Regions from separate parts of the Streptomyces sp. NPDC037271 genome, predicted to be linked through region 1. Evidence: riboswitches for the same ligand, from Rfam matches in the RefSeq annotation. Region 1 holds a riboswitch; the other holds the start of a gene.
The links. Region 1 has a riboswitch for cobalamin ahead of ACZ7G3_RS19085 (ABC transporter substrate-binding protein). Riboswitches for the same ligand answer to the same signal wherever they lie in the genome.

Region 1 (10,484 bases):
TGGTCCCCGAAAGGCGCTGGGAGCGCTCCCAATCGCGCTTCCACTCCTCGTCCCCAGCCGTCCCCCCACGCGAAAGAAGGACATCATGGCTTGTCATGACCGCATCAAAAGAGCCCGGCGTGCGTCGACCGTCGCCCTCGGCACCCTGACCGCGGCTCTGCTCGCCCTGATCCCCTGGAGCGGCACCGCCGTCGCCCACGGCTCGGTCGTCGACCCCGCCTCCCGCAACTACGGCTGCTGGCAGCGTTGGGGCGACGACTTCCAGAACCCCGCCATGGCCCAGGAAGACCCCATGTGCTGGCAGGCCTGGCAGGACAACCCCAACGCCATGTGGAACTGGAACGGCCTGTACCGCAACGGCTCCGCGGGCAACTTCGAAGCCGTCGTCCCCGACGGCCAGCTGTGCAGCGGCGGCCGGACCGAGGGCGGGCGCTACAACTCCCTCGACACCGTGGGCGCATGGCAGACCACGGACGTCACCGACAACTTCACCGTCAAGCTGTACGACCAGGCCAGCCACGGCGCCGACTACTTCAAGGTCTACGTCACCCGGCAGGGATTCGACCCCGCCACGCAGCCCATGGGCTGGGACGACCTCGAACTGATCGAGACCACGGGCAGGTACGCCCCCAGTCAGAACTACGAGATCCCGGTGAGCACCTCGGGCCTGAGCGGCCGGCACGTCGTCTACACCATCTGGCAGGCGTCGCACATGGACCAGACGTACTTCCTGTGCAGCGACGTCGACTTCGGCTGATCCACGCCACCCCGTCCCCCCACCCCCGCCGGGCGCGCCGCGTCCGGCGGGGACACGGGTCGGTGCGACCGCCCGCGCGACGTGCTTCGCGGCCGCCCCGGGGTGCGGTATACGTCCCCTCATGGACCCCATGGACTACTACGACCTCGGCACCCACGGCCGGACCGTGACGACCTCGTCCCCCGAGGCGCAGCGGTGGTTCGACCGCGGGCTGGTGTGGACGTACGCCTTCCACCACGAGGAGGCCGTCGCCTGCTTCGAGACCGCCGCGGCGGCCGACCCGGACTGCGCCATGGCCCACTGGGGCATCGCCTACGCCCTCGGTCCGAACTACAACAAGCCCTGGGAGGCCTTCGGTGCCGAGGAACTGACGCGGACCGTCGACCGCACCCACGCCGCCGTCGAACTCGCCCAGGAGAAGGCGGCCCGCTCCGCCACCCCGGTCGAACGCGCCCTGGTCGGCGCCCTGCGCGCCCGCTACCCGCAGGCGCGCGCCGTCGAGGACTGCTCGGTGTGGAACGCGCCGTACGCCGAGAGCATGCGGGCCGTGTACGCACTGGCCCCCGACGACCTGGACGTCGCCGCGCTCCACGCCGACGCGCTGATGAACCTGACACCCTGGCAGCTCTGGGACCTGCGCACCGGACTGCCCGCGGAGGGCGCCCGCACCCTGGAGGCGAAGGCCGTCCTCGACCGGGCCCTGGCCGCCGAGGGCGGACGCGAGCACCCCGGCGTCCTGCACCTCTACATCCACCTGATGGAGATGTCCGCCACTCCCGAGGCGGCCCTCGCCGTCGCCGACCGGCTGCGCGGCCTGGTCCCCGATGCCGGACACCTCGCGCACATGCCGTCCCACCTCGAAGTGCTGTGCGGCGACTACCGGCGCGTGGTGTCGGACAACAGCGCCGCGATCGCCGCCGACGAGAAGTACCGCGCGCGGGCCGGGGCGATGAACTTCTACACCCTCTACCGCTCGCACAACCACCACTTCAGGATCTACGGCGCGATGTTCCTCGGTCAGTACGAGGTCGCCCTGGACGCCGCCGCGCGACTGGAGGCGTCCGTCCCCGAGGAACTGCTGCGCGTCGAGAGCCCGCCGATGGCCGACTGGCTCGAGGGCTTCCTGGCCATGCGGGTGCACGTGCTGATCCGGTTCGGCCGCTGGGCGGACGTCCTCCGGCTGCCGCTGCCCGCCGACCCGCGCCTGTACTGCGTGACGACCGCGATGCTCCACTACGCCCGCGGGGTCGCCCTCTCGGCCACCGGCAAGGTCGCCGAGGCGGAGGCCGAACGCGTCCTGTTCCGCGAGGCGGCCGCCCGGGTGCCGCGGACCCGCACCCTGTTCAACAACACCTGCGCCGACATCCTCGCCATCGCCTCCGCCATGCTCGACGGCGAACTGGAGTACCGCAAGGGCGATCACGCCGCCGCCTTCGCCGCCCTGGAGCGGTCGGTCGAACTGGACGACAACCTCCCCTACGACGAACCGTGGGGCTGGATGCAGCCCACCCGGCACGCCTACGGAGCCCTGCTCCTGGAACAGGGCCGGGTCACCGAGGCCGAGGCGGTCTACCGGGCCGACCTGGGTCTCGACGACACCCTTCCCCGCCCCCTGCAGCACCCGGGGAACGTCTGGGCCCTGCACGGACTCCACGAGTGCCTGGCGCGCCTGGGCAAGGAGGGGGAGGCGCGGATCGTGGCACAGCAGCTGAAGCTCGCCACCGCCCTGGCGGACGTACCGGTCGAGGCCTCCTGTTTCTGCCGCCTCGACACCGCGCCCGCCACCGGTGGTGCGGACGGCTGCTGCGCCACGGACCACTGAGCGTCCCGGTTGAGCGTCCCGGTTCGGGTCAGACGTTGACGCCGAAGTCCGCGGCGATGCCCGCCAGGCCCGAGGCGTACCCCTGCCCGACCGCCCGGAACTTCCACTCGGCGCCGTGCCGGTACAGCTCGCCGAAGACCATCGCGGTCTCGGTCGACGCGTCCTCGGAGAGGTCGTAGCGGGCGAGTTCCTGGTTGCCCGCCTGGTTGACGACGCGGATGAAGGCGTTGCGGACCTGGCCGAAGCTCTGCCCGCGGTTCTCCGCGTCGTGGATGGAGACCGGGAAGACGATCCTGTCGACCTCGGCGGGGACGGCGGCGAGGTTCACCTTGACCGCCTCGTCGTCGCCCTCGCCCTCGCCGGTGAGGTTGTCGCCGGTGTGCTCCACCGAGCCGTCCGGGCTGGTCAGGTTGTTGTAGAAGACGAAGTGCCCGTCCGAGAGCACCTTGCCGGAGGTGTCGAGGAGCAGTGCGGAGGCGTCGAGGTCGTAGTCGGTACCGGTCGTGGTGCGCACGTCCCAGCCGAGGCCGACGACGACGGCGGTCAGGCCGGGCGCCTCCTTGCTGAGCGAGACGTTGCCGCCCTTGGCCAGGGAAACTCCCACTGCGTTCTCCTTCGTCAGGTCTGCTGGATGACTTCCGCCGATCACGCTACCCGACGCACTACAGTGCTGTAGAAGTATGCCCTTCTATACGATGTGACCTCGGAAGGCGGACAGCGGCGGAAGGAGGCGGGACGTGATGGATCACCGGCGTCCGCGGCGGCGGGGGCAGGGCGAGCTGGAGGCGCTGGTGCTGTCGGCGCTGTGCGAGGCGGACGGGCCCGCGACGGCCGGCTGGGTGCAGGAGCGCCTGGGCGGCGACCTCGCCTACACCACCGTGATCACGATCCTGACCCGATTGCTGGAGAAGGGCGCGGTCAGCCGCGAGCGCGCGGGCCGTTCCTTCGCCTGGACACCCGCCTCCGACCAGGCGGGCCTCGCCGCGCGGAAGATGCGCAAGGTCCTGGACGCCGAGAGCGACCGGGAAGCGGTGCTGGCCAGCTTCGTCACCGGTCTCGACCCGGACGACGAGCGGCTGCTGCGCGAACTCCTGGGACACGCGCGCGATGTGGGGGACGGCTGACGCCGCATGGGTGTATTCGTCTTCCTGCCGCTGGTCCTGCCCTTGACGGCCTGGCCGATCGCCCGGCTGGCCGAACAGCATCTGCACCCGCGGAGTGCGACCAGGCTGCTCACCGCGGTGGCCGCCGTGATGGCCCTGTGCAGCACGGTGTGCCTGGCCCTGGTGATGGTGGTCGGCACCGCGCAACTGCCGGGCAACCCCCTGCCGGACGGCTGGTCCGACCCCGAGGTGCGGGCGGCGGTGCCGTACGACGAGGTCGTCGGCAAGGCGGCGATCCCCGCGTTGTGCGCGGTGGTCGTGGCCTCGGCGCGGGCCCTGTGGCGGCACGGCAGGGTGCGTCGCCGCGCCCACCGCGCGCTGGCCGGACTGCCGGGGACCGGAGTGGCCGTACTCCCGGACGAGGTGCCCTACGCGTACGCGCTGCCCGGCGGCCGCCGGGACCGCGTGGTGGTGAGCACGGCCCTGCTCGACTGCCTCGAACCGGCAGAGCGCCGCGCGCTGTTCGCGCACGAGCGGGCCCACCTGACCGCCCGGCACCATCGCTTCCTGCTCGCCGTCCGGCTCGCCGCCCTGGCCAACCCGTTCCTGCGGCCCCTGCGGACCGCCGTCTCCTACACGGCGGAGCGGTGGGCGGACGAGGAGGCCGCGCGGACGGTCGGCGACCGCCGCGCGGTGGCGACCGCGATCGGCAAGGCGGCCCTGGTCTCCCGGGGCACCCCGGTCGCCACCCTCGCCGGCCTCGCGGCGCCCGGCCCGGTACCGCGCCGGGTGGCGGCCCTGCTGGGCCCCGCGCCCGCTGTCCGCACCTGGCCCCCGGTGTTCACCTCGGTGGGCCTGGCGGCATGGGCCGCGGCCGCCGGAACCGCCGTGTCGGCGATGTCGTCCGCGAACGCCGCCGTCACGATGTTCCTCATCCTCCGCGCCGCGACGCCCCTCTGAGCGTCTCGCGTCTCCCCTCCGAAAACACCCACGCGATCCCGGGGCACTGAGGTGGTCCGGGATTCCATCGGCGGACGGCCGCCCCCCTGGCACCGCGGTGGCCCTGTGGTAGCTTGCGGGAGCCAGTCGAACCCACCTGGTGGGTCAGGGAATCCGGTGCGAATCCGGAGCTGACGCGCAGCGGTGAGGGGGACGGGCGGGACAACGGCCACTGGGCGGCACAAGCCGTCCGGGAAGGCGTCCCGCCCGGGCGATCCCGAGTCCGAAGACCTGCTGGCACCCGCGCCGCGTACGGCGCGGGCCACACCGTACGAACGGGCTTCGCGTATGAGCCCTCGACGCCAGAGGATCTTCCATGTCCGCAGCGCGCCCCGCCGGCTTCCGCCGCTCCTTCCGTTCTTTCCGTCCCTTCCGCTCCCGCTTCCCGCTGCTGCTGTCCGGTGCCCTGCTGGCGTCCGGCTGCGGTTCCGGAACGACCGCCACCGACTCCGCGGCGCCGGCCGAGGCAGCCGGTTATCCACGCACCGTCAGTGACTGCGGGCACAAGGTGGAGATCACCGCGCCACCCGAACGGGCCGTCTCCCTCAACCAGGGCACCACGGAGATCCTGCTCTCGCTGGGCCTGGCCGACCGGATGGCGGGGACTGCCACCTGGACCGACCCGGTCATGAAGGGCCTGGAGAAGGCGAACGCCGGTGTGCCCCGGCTCGCCGACAACATGCCCTCCTTCGAGAAGGTCCTGGACGCCGACCCCGACTTCGTCGCGGCCTCCTTCGCCTCCACGCTCGGCTCCGGCGGCGTGGCCACGCGCGAGCAGTTCACCGAACTCGGGGTGCCCGCCTACCTGTCCCCGTCCGACTGCGTCGGCAAGGACAACGGCGGCGACGGCGACGGCGTCCGCAGCGAGCCCCTGACCATGGACACCGTCTACGGCGAAGTCCACGACCTGGCCCGGGTGTTCGGCGTCGAGCAGCGCGGCGAAGAACTGGTCGCGGACCTGAAGGCGCGGGTCGAGAAGGCCACCTCGGGCGTCGACGCCTCCGGTGTCACCCTCATGTACTGGTTCGCCAACTCCACTTCGCCCTACATGGCGGGCTGCTGCGGCGCCCCCGGCATCATGACCCGCGCGCTCGGCGCGGAGAACGCCATGGACGACACCCACGAGGAATGGCCCCAGGTCGGCTGGGAAACCGTCGCCGACCGAGACCCCGACGTCCTCGTCGTCGGAGACCTCACCCGCAAGTCCCAGACGGCCGAGACCGCCGCGAAGAAGATCGAGTTCCTGGAGTCCGACCCCGTCACCAAGAACATGACCGCCGTCAGGAAGAAGCGGTACGTGCTGCTGAGCGGGCAGGCCATGAACCCCACCATCCGCACCGTCGAGGGCGTGGAGAAGGTGGCGGCGGCGCTGCGCGCGTACGGCCTCACCAAGTGACGTCCGGAAGCCGGATGACGCCGGGAAGCCGGATGACGCCGGGAAGCCGGATGACGCCGGGAAGCCGGATGACGTCCACGAGCCGGGGGACCCCCGGCCTACGCGCGGCCGGCCGCCGCTACCCGGTGTGGGCGGCGGCCGGCTTCGTCGCCCTGTGCGCCTCCGTGGCCGTCGCCGTCACCATCGGTCCCGCGGACATCGGCGTCGGCGAGGTCTGGTCCGTGGTCGTCTCCCATCTCGGCGGCGGTACCCCCGGCGTGGACGTCACCCCGATCCGCGACGGCATCGTCTGGAACCTGCGGCTGCCCCGAACCCTCCTCGCGGCGGTGTGCGGTGCAGGCCTCGCCGTGTGCGGCGCCGTACTCCAGTCCCTGCTGCGCAACCCGCTCGCCGACCCCTTCGTCCTGGGCGTCTCCTCCGGTGCCTCGACCGGTGCCGTCCTGGTCGTCGTCCTCGGCGTGGGCGGCGGCGCGCTGTCCGTGTCGGGCGGGGCGTTCATCGGGGCGGTCTGCTCCTTCGCGCTGGTGATGCTGCTCAGTCACAGCCTCGGCGGCACCCCGGACCGGGTGGTGCTCGCCGGCGTGGCGGCGATGCAGCTGTTCTCCGCGCTCACGTCGTTCGTCGTGATGACCGCGGCCGACGCCGAGACCACCCGCGGCGTGCTGTTCTGGCTGCTCGGCTCGCTCGGCGGGGCGGGCTGGACGGACGTGTGGACGGGTACGGCGGTCCTGGTCGTGGTCCTGGCCGTGTGCCTCGGGTACGCCGGGACACTGGACGCCTTCGCGTTCGGTCAGGACGCGGCGGCCACGCTCGGCGTCCACGTGGCCCGCACCCGGCTGGTCCTGCTGTGCGCCACCGCCCTGCTCACCGCGGCCCTGGTCGCCTCGGCCGGGGCCATCGGCTTCGTCGGCCTGGTGCTGCCGCACGCCGTACGGGCGTTGACCGGCCCCGGACACGCCCGGCTGCTGCCGGTCTGCGCGCTCGCCGGGGCGGTGTTCCTGGTGTGGGTCGACACCCTGGCCCGTACCGTTCTCGAACCCCAGGAGGTCCCGGTGGGCGTGATGACCTCGCTCATCGGCGTGCCCGCCTTCGTCCTCGTCCTGTACCGCACCAGGAGGACACGGTGACGCTGAACGCCGAGCGGGTCTCCCGCGCCGCCGGCGGGCGGCTCATCCTGGACGGCGTCGACCTGGCCCCCCGGCCCGGCGCCATGACCGGACTGCTCGGCCCCAACGGCTCGGGCAAGTCCACCCTGCTGCGGCTGCTGGCCGGCGTGCTCACCCCCGCCTCCGGCGTCGTCACCCTCGACGGCCGCCCGCTGGACCGGGCGGGCCGCAGGGACGTCGCCCGGCGGGTGGCCGTGGTCGAGCAGCAGGCGGACACGCAGGTCGAACTGACCGTCCGGGACGTCGTCCGGCTCGGCCGGATCCCGCACCGCCGCGCCTGGACGCCGACGTCGGCGTCCGACGAGGAGGCGGTCACGGACGCCCTGGAACGCACCGGACTGACCGGGCAGGCGGACCGGCTCTGGCACACCCTCTCCGGCGGCGAACGCCAGCGCGTCCAGATCGCCCGCGCCCTCGCCCAGCAGCCGCGGGAACTCCTGCTGGACGAACCGACCAACCACCTCGACATACAGCACCAGCTCGACGTACTGACCCTGGTCGCCGCCCTGCCCGTCACCAGTGTGGTCGCCCTCCACGACCTCAACCTCGCGGCGATGTACTGCGACCACCTCGTGGTGCTGTCCGAGGGGCGGGTCGTGGCCTGTGGCGATCCCGCCGAGGTCCTGACCGCGGACCTGGTCGCCGAGGTCTACCGGGTGCACGCCGAGATCGCCCCCACCGGGCCGGGCGGCCGCCCGCACGTCCGGTTCCTCGGCACACTGACGGACGCTCCCCGGGCGGGTGACGGTGCTCGGCTCGGCAGCCCGGGCACCACCGCATCGCTCGAGCGGCGCAAGCGACGCGGCTGAGACGGCGCACAGGCCCGAGCCGCCGACCGCCCCGCGGCCCCGGCGGACCCCGGACACCGCCGAGCGGCCGGTCTCACGGCTGCGCCGCGGGGGCGACGGAAGGGACCGCGCTGATCCGCACCCGCCGTGGTCCGGATACTGGCCGGGACGCCTCTCCCGCCCTGACACCACAGGGCGTGGGGCGTGCGCCATGCCCAGTCACCGGCGGCCGAATCGGCGGCGTCCCCCACCGAGCCGGCGCTCTTCCCGGGCGGCATGCCCGGCCCGGCCCCTCGCTCCGCCGGACTCGCCGCCGCACCGGACGGCTCGGTCCTTCGGTCCTGCCGTCCGAGCGGTCAGTCCGTCAGCCCGGCGGCGAGTGCGGCCCCCAGTTCCCAGCAGGCTTCCAATTCGGCCTTGCCGGGCTCACCGGCCACGCTCACCGCCGGCGCCGCGCGCTGCCAGCCGAGGCCGGTCGTGACCGACTCGATGCCGCGCACCGCGCCGGTGGTGTCGCTGCCGCCGTGCACGTAGTAGCCGAAGGGCCGGCCCCGCGTCTCGTCCAGACAGGGGTAGTAGACCTGGTCGAAGAAGTGCTTCAGGGCGCCGGACATGTAGCCCAGGTTGGCCGGAGTGCCCAGCAGGTATCCGTCGGCCTCCAGCACGTCGACCGCCGTCGCCGCCAGCGCCGCCCGCCTGACCACCCGTACCCCTTCGATCTCGGGTGCGGTCGCCCCGGACAGGACGGCTTCCAGCATCGCCCGGCAGTTGGGCGACGGCGTGTGATGCACGATCAGCAGAGTAGGCACACCCGAAGCCTGCCGCCCGGCACCCGCCGGCCGCAAGAAGCGCCACCCCGTCCGGAGCACGGCGCACCCGGCGTTCCGTCGGCCGGGGTGCGTCCGCCCGGCCCGCGGACTCCAGCGCTCCGCGCGCTCGCGGACCTGCCGCTTCTCCCGCTCCGGCGCCTGCTCGGCGCCGCGGACCTTCCTCTCGGCCCCCGTGAGGCCGGCACGGTGGTCCCCCCCGACGTGCCGGAGCCCCACCCTGCCACGGCGGCCGCCGTGCGGACCGCCCGTCCCTGCGGACCCGATGGCCGGGTGCTTCCCGGTCGCAGCGCCCGGCCTGCCGTATCACCGGCTGTTTGCAGTCCGGTCCCGCGGCAACCCGGGCGCGGACACAGGACCGACGCAGTGGAGGCGCCATGCTGCTCAGCCGTGGGAGAACCGCACGTTCCGCCGCCGCGACCGTGCTGGCCGCGGCGGCCCTGGCACTGAGCGGATGCGGCGGGGACGACAGTTTCGAACTGCAGGACTGGCATGCCCCCGGCCAGAACGCGAGCGTCGGCGACGTCCTGATCCGCTACGCCCACGTGGCGGAGCCCAAGGGGGAACCGTGGCGACCGGGTGACGACGTCCCGGCCTACGTCTGGCTCATGAACGAGGGGGACAGCGCCGACCGCCTGGTGGGCGCCGGCAGCCCCGACGCGGAGTCGGTGAGCATCGTGAACGCGGACGGCAAGGCCCTGCCGGACGGGGTGGAACTGCCGCCGGACAAGCTGCGGCAACTGGAGCCGAGCAACAACCACCTGCTGCTGCGGGACGTGCGCGAGGCCGTCCGCGGCGGTGACTTCCTGAAGATCACCCTGACCTTCGAGAAGGCAGGATCCGTCACGTTCAACATCCAGTCGCAGATCCCCGCCTACGACTCCAGCCCTTCCCCCAGTGAGTGATCCCGCCGGTCCCCACGGGCCCCCGCCGGCCCCTCCACGGGTACACTGAGGCCGTTCGCGTTCGATCGGACGACCAGGACGACAGGGAGGTGAGGTCGATGACCGTGCTCCAAGCCGCCTCTCGCGGCGCCCGGGTCTCCCTCGCGTCCCGGGCCACGACCTGACCCAGACGAACGCAACCCAGAAACGGATCCTCATCCCGTCATGTCCCGCACCTGGAACACCCGCGCCGAGACCGGCGCCGACGTCCCCGCCATCCGTGACATCGTCCGCACCGCCTTTCCCACGCCGGAAGAGGCCGCCCTCGTCGACGCTCTGCGCGCCGACCCCGAGGCCTGGATCGACGGCCTGTCCCTCGTCGCCGTGGACGGAGACGACCGCCCCGTGGGCCACGCCCTGCTGACCCGCTGCCACATCGGGGACAGCCCGGCGCTCTGCCTGGCACCCGTCGCCGTCCGGCCCGAGCTCCAGCACGGCGGCGCCGGCTCCGCGGCCGTCCGGGCGGCGCTCGCCGCGGCCGAGCGCCTGGGCGAGCGCCATGTCGTCGTCCTCGGACACCCGCGGTACTACCCGCGGTTCGGCTTCGGCCGGGCCTCCGTCCACGGGATCAGCCTGACCATCGACGTTCCGGACGAGGCACTCATGGCCCTCACCCTGGACGCCGCCCACCCGCTGCCCGCCGGCACCGTCCGCTACGCGGCACCGTTCGGCATCTGACCGG
Region 2 (10,484 bases), on a different contig from region 1:
CTCGTCCTCATGGTCCTCCCCTCGGTGATCGGCATCGTGCGCGAGAAGCGCGTCGACCGTCAGCTCAGGGAGGCCCGGGCGGGCGAGGGGGCGGGGAAGGAGACTCAGAAGTCCTCGTCCAGGTCGACGGTGCCCTCCACTGCCACCTGGTACGCCGAGGGGCGCCGCTCGAAGAAGTTGGTCAGCTCCTGAACGCCCTGCAGCTCCATGAAGGAGAAGGGGTTCTCGGAGCCGTACACCGGGGCGAAGCCGAGCCGCGTCAGGCGCTGGTCGGCCACGCACTCCAGGTACTGCCGCATCGAGTCGGTGTTCATGCCCGGGAGGCCGTCACCGCACAGGTCGCGCGCGAACTGCAGCTCGGCCTCGACGGCCTCCCGCAGCATGTCGGTGACCTGCTGCTGGAGTGCGTCGTCGAAGAGCTCCGGCTCCTCCTTGCGCACGGTGTCGACCACGTCGAAGGCGAAGGACATGTGCATCGTCTCGTCCCGGAACACCCAGTTGGTGCCGGTGGCCAGGCCGTGCAGCAGGCCCCGGCTGCGGAACCAGTAGACGTAGGCGAAGGCGCCGTAGAAGAACAGGCCCTCGATGCACGCCGCGAAGCAGATGAGGTTGAGCAGGAAGCGGCGGCGGTCGGCCTTGGTCTCCAGGCGGTCGATCGACTCGACCGAGTCCATCCACGTGAAGCAGAACTCCGCCTTCTCCCGGATGGACGGGATGTTCTCCACGGCCGCGAAGGCCGCGGCGCGGTCCTCCGGGTCGGGCAGGTAGGTGTCCAGCAGCGTCAGATAGAACTGGACGTGCACGGCCTCCTCGAAGAGCTGGCGGGACAGGTACAGCCGCGCCTCGGGGGAGTTGATGTGCTTGTAGAGGGTGAGCACCAGGTTGTTCGCGACGATCGAGTCGCCGGTGGCGAAGAAGGCCACCAGCCGGCCGATCAGGTGCTGCTCCTCCGGGCTCAGCTTCGCGAGGTCGGCGACGTCCGAGTGGAGGTCGACCTCCTCGACGTGCCAGGTGTTCTTGATGGCGTCCCGGTAGCGCTCGTAGAAATCCGGGTAGCGCATGGGGCGCAGGGTCAGCTCGAAGCCCGGGTCGAGCAGGTTCTTGGTGGTGGTCTCGGTGGTCATTACTGGCAGGCCTCGCAGGACTCGGGGTTTTCCAGGGAGCAGGCGACCGCGTCGGGGTCGGGGGTCTGCCGCACGGGGGCGGTGGCTTGGGCGCCGGCGGCGCGGGCGATGCGGGTCGCCGGGCGGGAGCGCAGGTAGTACGTGGTCTTCAGGCCCCGCTTCCAGGCGTACGCGTACATCGAGGAGAGCTTTCCGATGGTCGGCGTCTCCAGGAACAGGTTCAGTGACTGCGCCTGGTCGAGGTACGGGGTGCGGGCGGCGGCCATGTCGATCAGGCCGCGCTGCGGGATCTCCCAGGCGGTGCGGTACAGCGCGCGGACGTCCTCGGGGATCCAGGTGAAGCCCTGCACCGAGCCGTTGGCCTCGCGCAGCGCCTCGCGGGTGCGGGCGTCCCACACCCCGAGCCGCTTGAGGTCGTCCACCAGGTAGGAGTTGACCTGGAGGAACTCGCCCGACAGCGTCTCGCGCTTGAACAGGTTGGACACCTGCGGCTCGATGCACTCGTAGGCGCCCACGATGGAGGCGATGGTCGCCGTCGGCGCGATCGCGAGGAGCAGGGAGTTGCGCAGGCCGGTCGCGGCGATGCGCTCGCGCAGGGCCGACCAGCGCTCCGGCCAGGTGTGCTCGACGCCGTAGTGGTCGGGGTGCAGCACGCCCCGGGCGGTGCGGGTCTTCTCCCAGGCGGGCAGCGGGCCGTGGCGTTCGGCGAGGCCGGCGGAGGTCTCGTACGCGGCGAGCATGACCCGCTCGGCGATGCGGGTGGACAGGGCCTTCGCCTCGGGTGAGTCGAAGGGCAGACGCAGTTGGAAGAAGACGTCCTGGAGGCCCATCGCGCCGAGGCCGACCGGGCGCCAGCGGGCGTTGGAGCGGCCCGCCTGCTCGGTCGGGTAGAAGTTGATGTCCACGACCCGGTCGAGGAAGGTGACAGCGGTGCGGACGGTGGCGTCCAGCCGCTCCCAGTCGATGTCGCCGGCCTCCCGGTCGACGAACGCGCCGAGGTTGACCGAGCCCAGGTTGCAGACCGCGGTCTCCCCGTCGTCGGTGACCTCCAGGATCTCCGTGCAGAGGTTGGAGGAGTGGACGACGTGGCCCGGCTCGGCGGTCTGGTTGGCGGTGCGGTTGGCGGTGTCCTTGAAGGTCATCCAGCCGTTGCCGGTCTGCGCGAGGGTGCGCATCATGCGGCCGTACAGCTCGCGGGCGGGCAGCGTCCTGCGGGCGAGCCCCGCGGCTTCGGCCCTGCGGTAGGCGGCGTCGAACTCCTCGCCCCACAGGTCGGTCAGCCCGGGCACGTCGGCGGGGGAGAACAGCGACCACGGCCCGTCGGCGTCCACCCGGCGCATGAACTCGTCGGGGATCCAGTGCGCCAGGTTCAGGTTGTGGGTGCGGCGGGCGTCCTCGCCGGTGTTGTCCCGCAGTTCCAGGAACTCCTCGATGTCCGCGTGCCAGGTCTCCAGGTAGACCGCCGCCGCGCCCTTGCGCCGGCCGCCCTGGTTCACGGCGGCGACCGAGGCGTCCAGCGTCTTCAGGAACGGGACGATGCCGTTGGAGTGCCCGTTGGTGCCGCGGATCAGTGAACCCCGGGCGCGGACGCGGGAGTAGGCGATGCCGATGCCGCCGGCGTGCTTGGACAGGCGGGCGACCTGGTGGAGGCGGTCGTAGAGGGAGTCCAGCTCGTCCTTGGGGGAGTCGAGGAGGTAGCAGGACGACATCTGGGCGTGCCGGGTGCCGGAGTTGAACAGGGTGGGGGAGGAGGGCAGGTAGTCGAGGTGGCTCATCAGCCCGTAGAGGGCGGCCACTTCGTCGACGGACCGTACGGTGTCGTCCTCGGCGAGCCCGGCGGCGACGCGCAGCAGGAAGTGCTGGGGCGTCTCGACGGCCTTGCGGGTGATCGGGTGCCGGAGCAGGTAGCGGCTGTACAGGGTGCGCAGCCCGAAGTAGCCGAAGCGGTCGTCGGCGGCCGGGTCGATCAGCGCGTCCAGCCGGTCCGCGTGCAGTCGGACGAACTCGGCGGTGCGGTCGGCGATCAGGCCCTCGCGGTGGCCGGTGGCGACCGACTCGGTGAAGGAGGTGACGCCCTGGGAGGCGGCCTCGGCGCGGATGCCGATGGTCAGCAGCCGGGCGGCCAGCCGGGAGTAGACCGGGTCCTCCGAGATGAGCCCGGCAGCCGCCTCGGTGGCGAGTTCGCGGAGCTCGGCCTCGTCCGCGCGGGCGGACCGGCCGCGCAGTGCGGCGGCGGCGACCCGGCCGGGGTCGGCGTCGGGGAGGTCGGCGGTCAGCCCGGTCAGGGTCCGCAGCAGGACGGCACCCGGGTTGCCGGGTTCCTCGGTCACTCCGGGTACCGGAGCCGCTGAGGTCGCTGAAGGCGTCACCGGGGTCGCTGAAACCGGGTCGGCTGGCGCGATGGTCACGTGGGGCACTCCCTCGCTCGGCACGGGGCCTGGCGGAGGGCAGGGGGCAGCTCACGAGCGCACACGGCGTCGCGTCCACCGGCCCACTCCACGAGGCCCGGACGTCATGGCACCCGGACCGGGACGGCCGGGCGCACTGTCGGCAGGTCCTCGGACTCGACTCGTGTACAGACGCACACGAGTACACCGTTGCGGGACAGTTCCGGATTCGCACCGGATTCCCCTGCGGCGACAGCGAGCATGAGCATACATCTTGTGCCGTGTTCCGCGAGCACCCCCAGATGTAGTGCCGATCCCGTGCCGGACGTCAGCGCGTGGTCGTGCTCCGCCGCCGCGTACGGCAACGGGCCGCCGGATCTCTCCGACGGCCCGACGCGTGCCAGGGGTCAGTGCGAGGTGCCCGCCGTGGCCGGCGGCAGTTCCACCTGGACGCCGGGGTCGCCCGCGTCCGCCGTGTAGTCGCCCGGCTTGGTCTCGTCGACGCCGTCGGGCGCCTTGGCCGCCCGCAGGACGAAGGTCAGGACGACGGTGACCAGGACGTTCAGCACGAAGGCGGTGAGGCCGATGTAGCCGATCTCGCCGATGCCGGGGATCTCGTCGGAGGAGCCGCCGAAGTGCTTCTGCGTCGGCGAGGCGACACCGTACGCGGCGACCGTGCCGTAGACCATGCCGACCGCCCAGCCGCCGAGCAGCGCCCAGCGGTGGAACCAGCGGGTGAACAGGCCGCCGACCAGGGCCGGGAAGGTCTGCAGGATCCAGATGCCGCCGAGCAGCTGGAAGTTGATCGCGACCGTCTTGTCCATGCCGAGGACGAAGACCAGCGCGCCCACCTTCACCAGCAGGGAGACCAGCTTGGAGACCTTCGTCTCCTGCGCCGGGGTGGCGTCCGGCTTGATGAAGTCCTTGTAGATGTTGCGGGTGAAGAGGTTCGCGGCCGCGATCGACATGATCGCCGCCGGGACCAGCGCGCCGATACCGATCGCCGCGAAGGCCACGCCTGCGAACCAGTCCGGGAACATGTTCTCGAACAGCTGCGGGATCGCCAGCTGGCCGTTCTCCACCTTGACCCCGGCCGCGATCGCCATGAAGCCCAGCAGCGCGAGCAGACCGAGCATCAGCGAGTACAGGGGCAGGATCGTGGTGTTGCGGCGGATCACCTCGCGGCTGCGCGAGGACAGCGTGGCGGTGATCGAGTGCGGGTACATGAAGAGCGCGAGCGCCGAGCCGAGTGCCAGGGTGGCGTACGTCCACTGGCCGCCGTGGTCCGGCACCAGCCCGCCGTTGCCCGACTCGGTGAACTTGTCGCCCGCCGCGGCGAAGATGTCGTCGAAGCCGCCCAGCTTGATCGGGATGTAGATGATCGCCACCGCGATCACGATGTAGATCAGCGTGTCCTTCACGAAGGCGATCAGCGCGGGCGCGCGCAGCCCCGACGAGTAGGTGTACGCCGCCAGCACGCCGAAGGCGATCAGCAGGGGCAGGTCCTTGACGAACCAGTTGGTGTCCTCGCCGCCGCCGACGCCCATCACGTCCAGCACGGCCTGGATGCCGACCAGCTGGAGCGCGATGTACGGCATCGTGGCCAGGATGCCCGTCAAGGCGACCGCCAGCGACAGCCCCTTCGAGCCGAACCGGCCGCGGACGAAGTCCGAGGTCGTCACGTACCCGTGCTTGTGGGAGACCGACCACAGCCGCGGCAGGAAGGTGAAGATCAGCGGGTAGACCAGGATCGTGTAGGGCACCGCGAAGAAGCCGGCCGCGCCCGCCGCGTAGATCGCCGCCGGTACGGCCACGAAGGTGTACGCGGTGTACAGGTCGCCGCCCAGCAGGAACCAGGTGACCCAGGTGCCGAACGAGCGGCCGCCGAGGCCCCACTCGTCGAGGCTCTGGTCGTTCGCGGCCCGGCGCCAGCGGGCGGCCAGGAAGCCCATGGCGGTGACGAGGACGAAGAAGAAGATGAAGACGGCGAGTGCGACGCCGTTCACGCCGTCGTTCACTTGGCCCCGCCTTCCCGGCGGGCGCGCTGGTCACGCTGCCACAGCTTGTAGGCGATCACCGTGAGCACGGTGGAGACGATCACCCACGCCATCTGGTACCAGTAGAAGAACGGGATGCCGATGAAGGCCGGGTCCGTCTTCGCGTACGAACCGACCCACAGCATGGCGACGAACGGTGCGGCAAGGCAGAGGCCGATGACGACGCGCACCGGCGTCACCGTCGGCCCTCTGCTCACTTCCGGGGCTTGTGACATGCGGTGGCTCCGTCCCCTCGCTGATCACCTCGTGCAGTGCGCACGAAATGTAGGGGACGGCGTCAGGACAGCGGAAGACCTCGTCCGCATATCGGTCCTCAACCGCAACGTCGCCGCCGCGCGTGCGGGGGTTCGCCGGATACGCCCCGGGGCCGGGCCGTGCTCAGTCCCGGGGCCGCTTCAGCCGGGCCACGAACTTGTAGCGGTCGCCCCGGTACACCGAGCGCACCCACTCCACCGGCTGGCCCGTCCGGTCCTGCGAGTGCCGGGAGAGCATCAGCATGGGCAGGCCGACGTCGGTGCCGAGCAGGCCGGCCTCGCGCGGCGTGGCCAGCGAGGTCTCGATGGTCTCCTCGGCCTCGGCGAGATGGACGTCGTACACCTCGGCGAGGGCCGTGTAGAGGGACGTGTACTTCACCAGGGAGCGGCGCAGGGCCGGGAAGCGCTTGGCGCTCAGGTGGGTGGTCTCGATGGCCATCGGCTCGCCGTTGGCCATGCGCAGCCGCTCGATGCGCAGCACCCGCCCGCCGGCCGTGATGTCCAGCAGTCCGGCGAGCCGGTCGTCGGCGGTGATGTAGCCGATGTCCAGCAGCTGCGAGGTGGGTTCGAGGCCCTGGGCCCGCATGTCCTCGGTGTACGAGGTGAGTTGCAGGGCCTGCGACACCTTTGGCTTGGCGACGAAGGTGCCCTTGCCCTGGATGCGCTCCAGCCGGCCTTCGACGACCAGTTCCTGCAGGGCCTGGCGCACGGTCGTGCGCGAGGTGTCGAACTCCGCGGCCAGCGTGCGCTCGGGCGGGACCGGCGTGCCCGGAGTCTGCGTCCGGGTCATGTCGAGCAGATGCTTCTTCAGACGGTAGTACTTGGGCACGCGCGCGGTACGGACGGTCGCCCCACCCTCGTTCTCCGCACTGCTGACGTCGGTGCTCATGCTCTGCCTTCCCGGCTCCGGGTGCCGAAGCGACCGATATCCCTGTCGGCCACGGCTCACATCGTGGCACGGCTTCGTGCCGGTGTGGTCCCGCACGCTCCGTGATCCCTTCTGTATACCCGCGCGGCCCCTGCTGGTCTAGTCCATAGCGTCACCCGGAGCCACTGGTACGCGCGTTCGGGCCCGTACCGGCACGTCATTGGGCGGGCGGTGGTACGCCCGGTCCCGGTCCGCCCGATCTGCCCGTTGCGCAATGAAAGGTCCCTGCATATCTCGGTCGCATCACGGACGAGGGGGCCGTGGTTGAACACCCTTGACAGCCCTATTGGTCTGGGCCAAGCTCCCCGTACTGGTCTACACCATTGGTCCAGGTCCCGGCCCCATGGGCGGTCCGCGTCGACGAGCAACCGCGGGGAGGCAGGGGGGTTGTGTGGCATCCCTGAGGAGGGTTGGCGTGAAGCGCAAGCTGACAGCCGCGATCGGTATCGCGGGCATGATGGTCTCGATCGCGGCGTGCGGGGGCGACGACGGCAAGGAGACCGGGGCGGACGGTTACGCCGGCGAGACGCTCAACGTGTGGGTGATGGACGGTTCCTCGCCCGACGGCTGGCAGGCGGACCTCGCCAAGGAGTTCGAGGCGAAGACCAAGGCCAAGGTCAAGTTCGAGATCCAGAAGTGGAACGGCATCCAGCAGAAGCTGACCACCGCTCTCTCCGAGGAGAACCCGCCCGACGTCTTCGAGATCGGCAACACCCAGACCCCCGCCTACGCCAAGACCGGCGGACTGGCGGACCTGAGCGACCTCAAGAGCGAGATCGGCACCGACTGGTCCGAGTCCCTCAACAAGTCCGCCGTCTTCGACGGCAAGCAGTACGCGGCCCCGTGGTTCGTGGTCAACCGCGTGGTCGTCTACAACAAGAAGATCTGGGCGGACGCGGGCATCAAGGGCACGCCCAAGACCCGCGACGAGTTCTACAACGCCCTCAAGACGATCGGCGAGAAGACCGACGCCGAGCCGATCTACCTGCCCGGCCAGAACTGGTACCACTTCGTGGGCCTGGTCATCGGCGAGGGCGGCGAGCTGGTCAAGAAGGACGGCGACAAGTACGTCTCCAACCTCGGCGACCCGAAGATCGCCGCCGCCACCGAGACCTACAAGAAGTTCCAGGCCCTGTCCAAGGCGCCCAAGGACAAGGACGAGGCCACCCCGCAGCAGGGCGAGATCTTCGCCAAGGGCAAGACCGGCGCCTTCATCGGCATGGGCTGGGAGGGCGCCACGGCGATCACCACCAACCCGGCGATCGAGAAGGACCTCGGCTACTTCACCATCCCGGGCGCCACGGCCGACAAGCCCGAGGGCGTCTTCCTCGGCGGCTCCAACCTGGCCGTCGCCGCGGGCAGCAAGAAGCAGGAACTGGCCAAGGAGTTCCTGAAGCTCGCGCTGTCCGACAAGTACGAGGGTGCGCTGGCCAAGGCCAACGGCGTCATCCCCAACAAGGAGTCGCTGCAGACCAACCTGCAGGGCAACGCCGCCGCCGAGGCCGCCGCGCCGGCCACGAAGTTCGGTGACACCACGCCGCTGATCCCGGAGTGGGCCGCGGTCGAGAACGACCCCAACCCGATCAAGACGTATCTGACGGCCGTGCTGAAGGGCAAGTCGCCGGCCGAGGCCGCCGAGCAGGTCGAGGGCGAGTTCAACGAGCGCCTGGCGCAGCAGCAGTAGCACCGGGTGAGCCGGGGGGGGGGCCGGCACACGGCGGCCCCCCCCCCGGCGTCGAGGTGAACAGGTCGAGAAGAGAGAGACCGCGAGCATGACCGTGCAGACCGAACGGCCGCCCTCAGGCCCGGCGGACGTCCGCAAGGCGGACGGCGGGGAGGCCGGCGGGCCGAAACAGAGAGCCGCGTCGCGCGCCGGCGCGCTCACCCCGTACCTGTTGCTGCTGCCCGCCTGCGCGGCCACCGTGCTGCTGCTCGGCTGGCCGCTGCTGAAGGACGCCCTGCTGTCCTTCCAGAACCTCAACATGACGCAGCTGATCCAGCACGTCACCGAGTGGAACGGCCTCGACAACTACAAGGAGGTCCTCACCAGCGAGGACTTCTGGCGGGTCACCGTCCGCTCGATCCTCTTCACCGCGGTCAACGTCGCCCTCACCATGCTGGTGGGTGCCCTGATCGGTCTGCTGCTCGCCCGCCTCGGCAGGGTGATGCGGCTCGTGCTGCTGATCGGCCTGGTGCTGGCGTGGGCCATGCCGGTGGTCGCCGCGACCACCGTCTACCAGTGGCTCTTCGCCCAGCGCTTCGGCGTCGTCAACTGGGTCCTGGACAAGCTCGGCTGGCACTCCATGGCCGACTACAGCTGGACCGGCAGCCAGATGTCGACCTTCTTCGTCGTCACCGTGCTCATCGTCTGGATGTCCGTCCCGTTCGTCGCGATCAACCTGTACGCGGCGACCACCACCATCTCCGCCGAGCTGTACGAGGCCGCCTCCCTCGACGGAGCCGGCGCCTGGCGCAGCTTCACCACGGTCACCCTGCCGGTCCTGCGGCCGTTCCTCTACGCCACGACCTTCCTGGAGATCATCTGGATCTTCAAGGCGTTCGTCCAGGTCTACACGTTCAACGGCGGCGGCCCGGACCGTCTCACCGAGATCCTGCCCGTCTACGCCTACATCGAGGGCGTCGGCAACCAGCACTACGGCATGGGCGCGGCGATCGCCGTCCTGACCATCCTGATCCTGCTCGGCCTGACCGCCTACTACCTCAGGATCGTGCTCAAGCAAGAGGAGGACGAGCTGTGAAGCGCTCGCTCTTCGGCCGCCTGTGGCCCAACGTCACGGCCGTCGTCCTGTTCATCGGCCTCGTCTTCCCCGTCTACTGGATGTTCGCCACGGCCTTCAAGCCGACCGGTGACATCATCTCGGAGGACCCGGTCTGGTTCCCGACCGACGTCACCTTCGAGCACTTCAGGACCGCGGTCAACGCCGACCACTTCTGGACGTACGTCGGCAACTCGTTCATCGTCACCGTCTGCGCGGTCGTCTTCTCGATGGTCATCGCGCTGGCCGGGGCGTTCGCCCTGGCACGGATGCGGTTCCGGGGGCGGCGGGGCTTCATCGTCGGCTTCATGCTCGCCCAGATGGCGCCCTGGGAAGTCATGGTCATCGCGATCTACATGATCGTGCGCGACGCGTCGATGCTGAACAGCCTGGTGCCGCTCACCCTCTTCTACATGATGATGATCCTGCCCTTCACCATCCTGACGCTGCGCGGCTTCGTCGCCGCCGTGCCGAGGGAACTGGAGGAGTCCGCGCTGGTCGACGGCTGCACCCGCGGCCAGGCGTTCCGCCGGGTCATCCTGCCGCTGCTCGCCCCGGGGCTGATGTCCACCTCGATGTTCGGCTTCATCACCGCCTGGAACGAACTGCCCCTCATCCTGGTCGTCAACAAGGAGGCCGAGTCCCAGACCCTGCCGCTGTGGCTGACCAGCTTCCAGACCGTCTTCGGCGACAACTGGGGCGCGACCATGGCCGCCTCCTCGCTCTTCGCCATCCCGATCCTGATCCTCTTCGTCTTCCTGCAGCGCAAGGCCGTCAGCGGCCTGACCGCCGGCGCAGTGAAGGGATAACGCGACCGATGACGACCATCGCCAGGGCAACCGACACCCTCACGCGCGACGCGCTCACCGTCCTCCAACCCGGATTCACCGGCACCACCGCCCCCGACTGGCTGCTGCGCCGCCTCGGCGAGGGCCTGGCCTCCGTCGGCCTGTTCGG

Region 2: it holds a riboswitch for cobalamin, as region 1 does, so the genes downstream of both, ACZ7G3_RS03765 (ribonucleoside-diphosphate reductase subunit alpha) here and ACZ7G3_RS19085 (ABC transporter substrate-binding protein) in region 1, are expected to answer to the same signal.

Annotation. Positions count from the first base shown of each region.
Region 1 covers NZ_JBVJVN010000010.1:94,040-104,523, reverse strand. The annotation lists gene ACZ7G3_RS19110 (lytic polysaccharide monooxygenase auxiliary activity family 9 protein) at 86-757, shown strand; gene ACZ7G3_RS19105 (hypothetical protein) at 888-2,579, shown strand; gene ACZ7G3_RS19100 (TerD family protein) at 2,608-3,183, opposite strand; gene ACZ7G3_RS19095 (BlaI/MecI/CopY family transcriptional regulator) at 3,320-3,703, shown strand; gene ACZ7G3_RS19090 (M56 family metallopeptidase) at 3,710-4,642, shown strand; cobalamin riboswitch at 4,749-4,934, shown strand; gene ACZ7G3_RS19085 (ABC transporter substrate-binding protein) at 4,998-6,077, shown strand; gene ACZ7G3_RS19080 (FecCD family ABC transporter permease) at 6,110-7,204, shown strand; gene ACZ7G3_RS19075 (ABC transporter ATP-binding protein) at 7,201-8,052, shown strand; gene ACZ7G3_RS19070 (flavodoxin family protein) at 8,388-8,840, opposite strand; gene ACZ7G3_RS19065 (copper chaperone PCu(A)C) at 9,236-9,763, shown strand; gene ACZ7G3_RS19060 (GNAT family N-acetyltransferase) at 9,968-10,480, shown strand.
Region 2 covers NZ_JBVJVN010000001.1:817,500-827,983, forward strand. The annotation lists gene ACZ7G3_RS03755 (hypothetical protein) at 1-192, shown strand, start outside; gene ACZ7G3_RS03760 (ribonucleotide-diphosphate reductase subunit beta) at 105-1,124, opposite strand; gene ACZ7G3_RS03765 (ribonucleoside-diphosphate reductase subunit alpha) at 1,124-3,532, opposite strand; cobalamin riboswitch at 3,657-3,780, opposite strand; gene mctP (monocarboxylate uptake permease MctP) at 3,919-5,529, opposite strand; gene ACZ7G3_RS03775 (DUF3311 domain-containing protein) at 5,526-5,783, opposite strand; gene ACZ7G3_RS03780 (GntR family transcriptional regulator) at 5,947-6,711, opposite strand; gene ACZ7G3_RS03785 (extracellular solute-binding protein) at 7,166-8,434, shown strand; gene ACZ7G3_RS03790 (carbohydrate ABC transporter permease) at 8,523-9,509, shown strand; gene ACZ7G3_RS03795 (carbohydrate ABC transporter permease) at 9,506-10,336, shown strand; gene ACZ7G3_RS03800 (glycoside hydrolase family 3 protein) at 10,345-10,484, shown strand, end outside.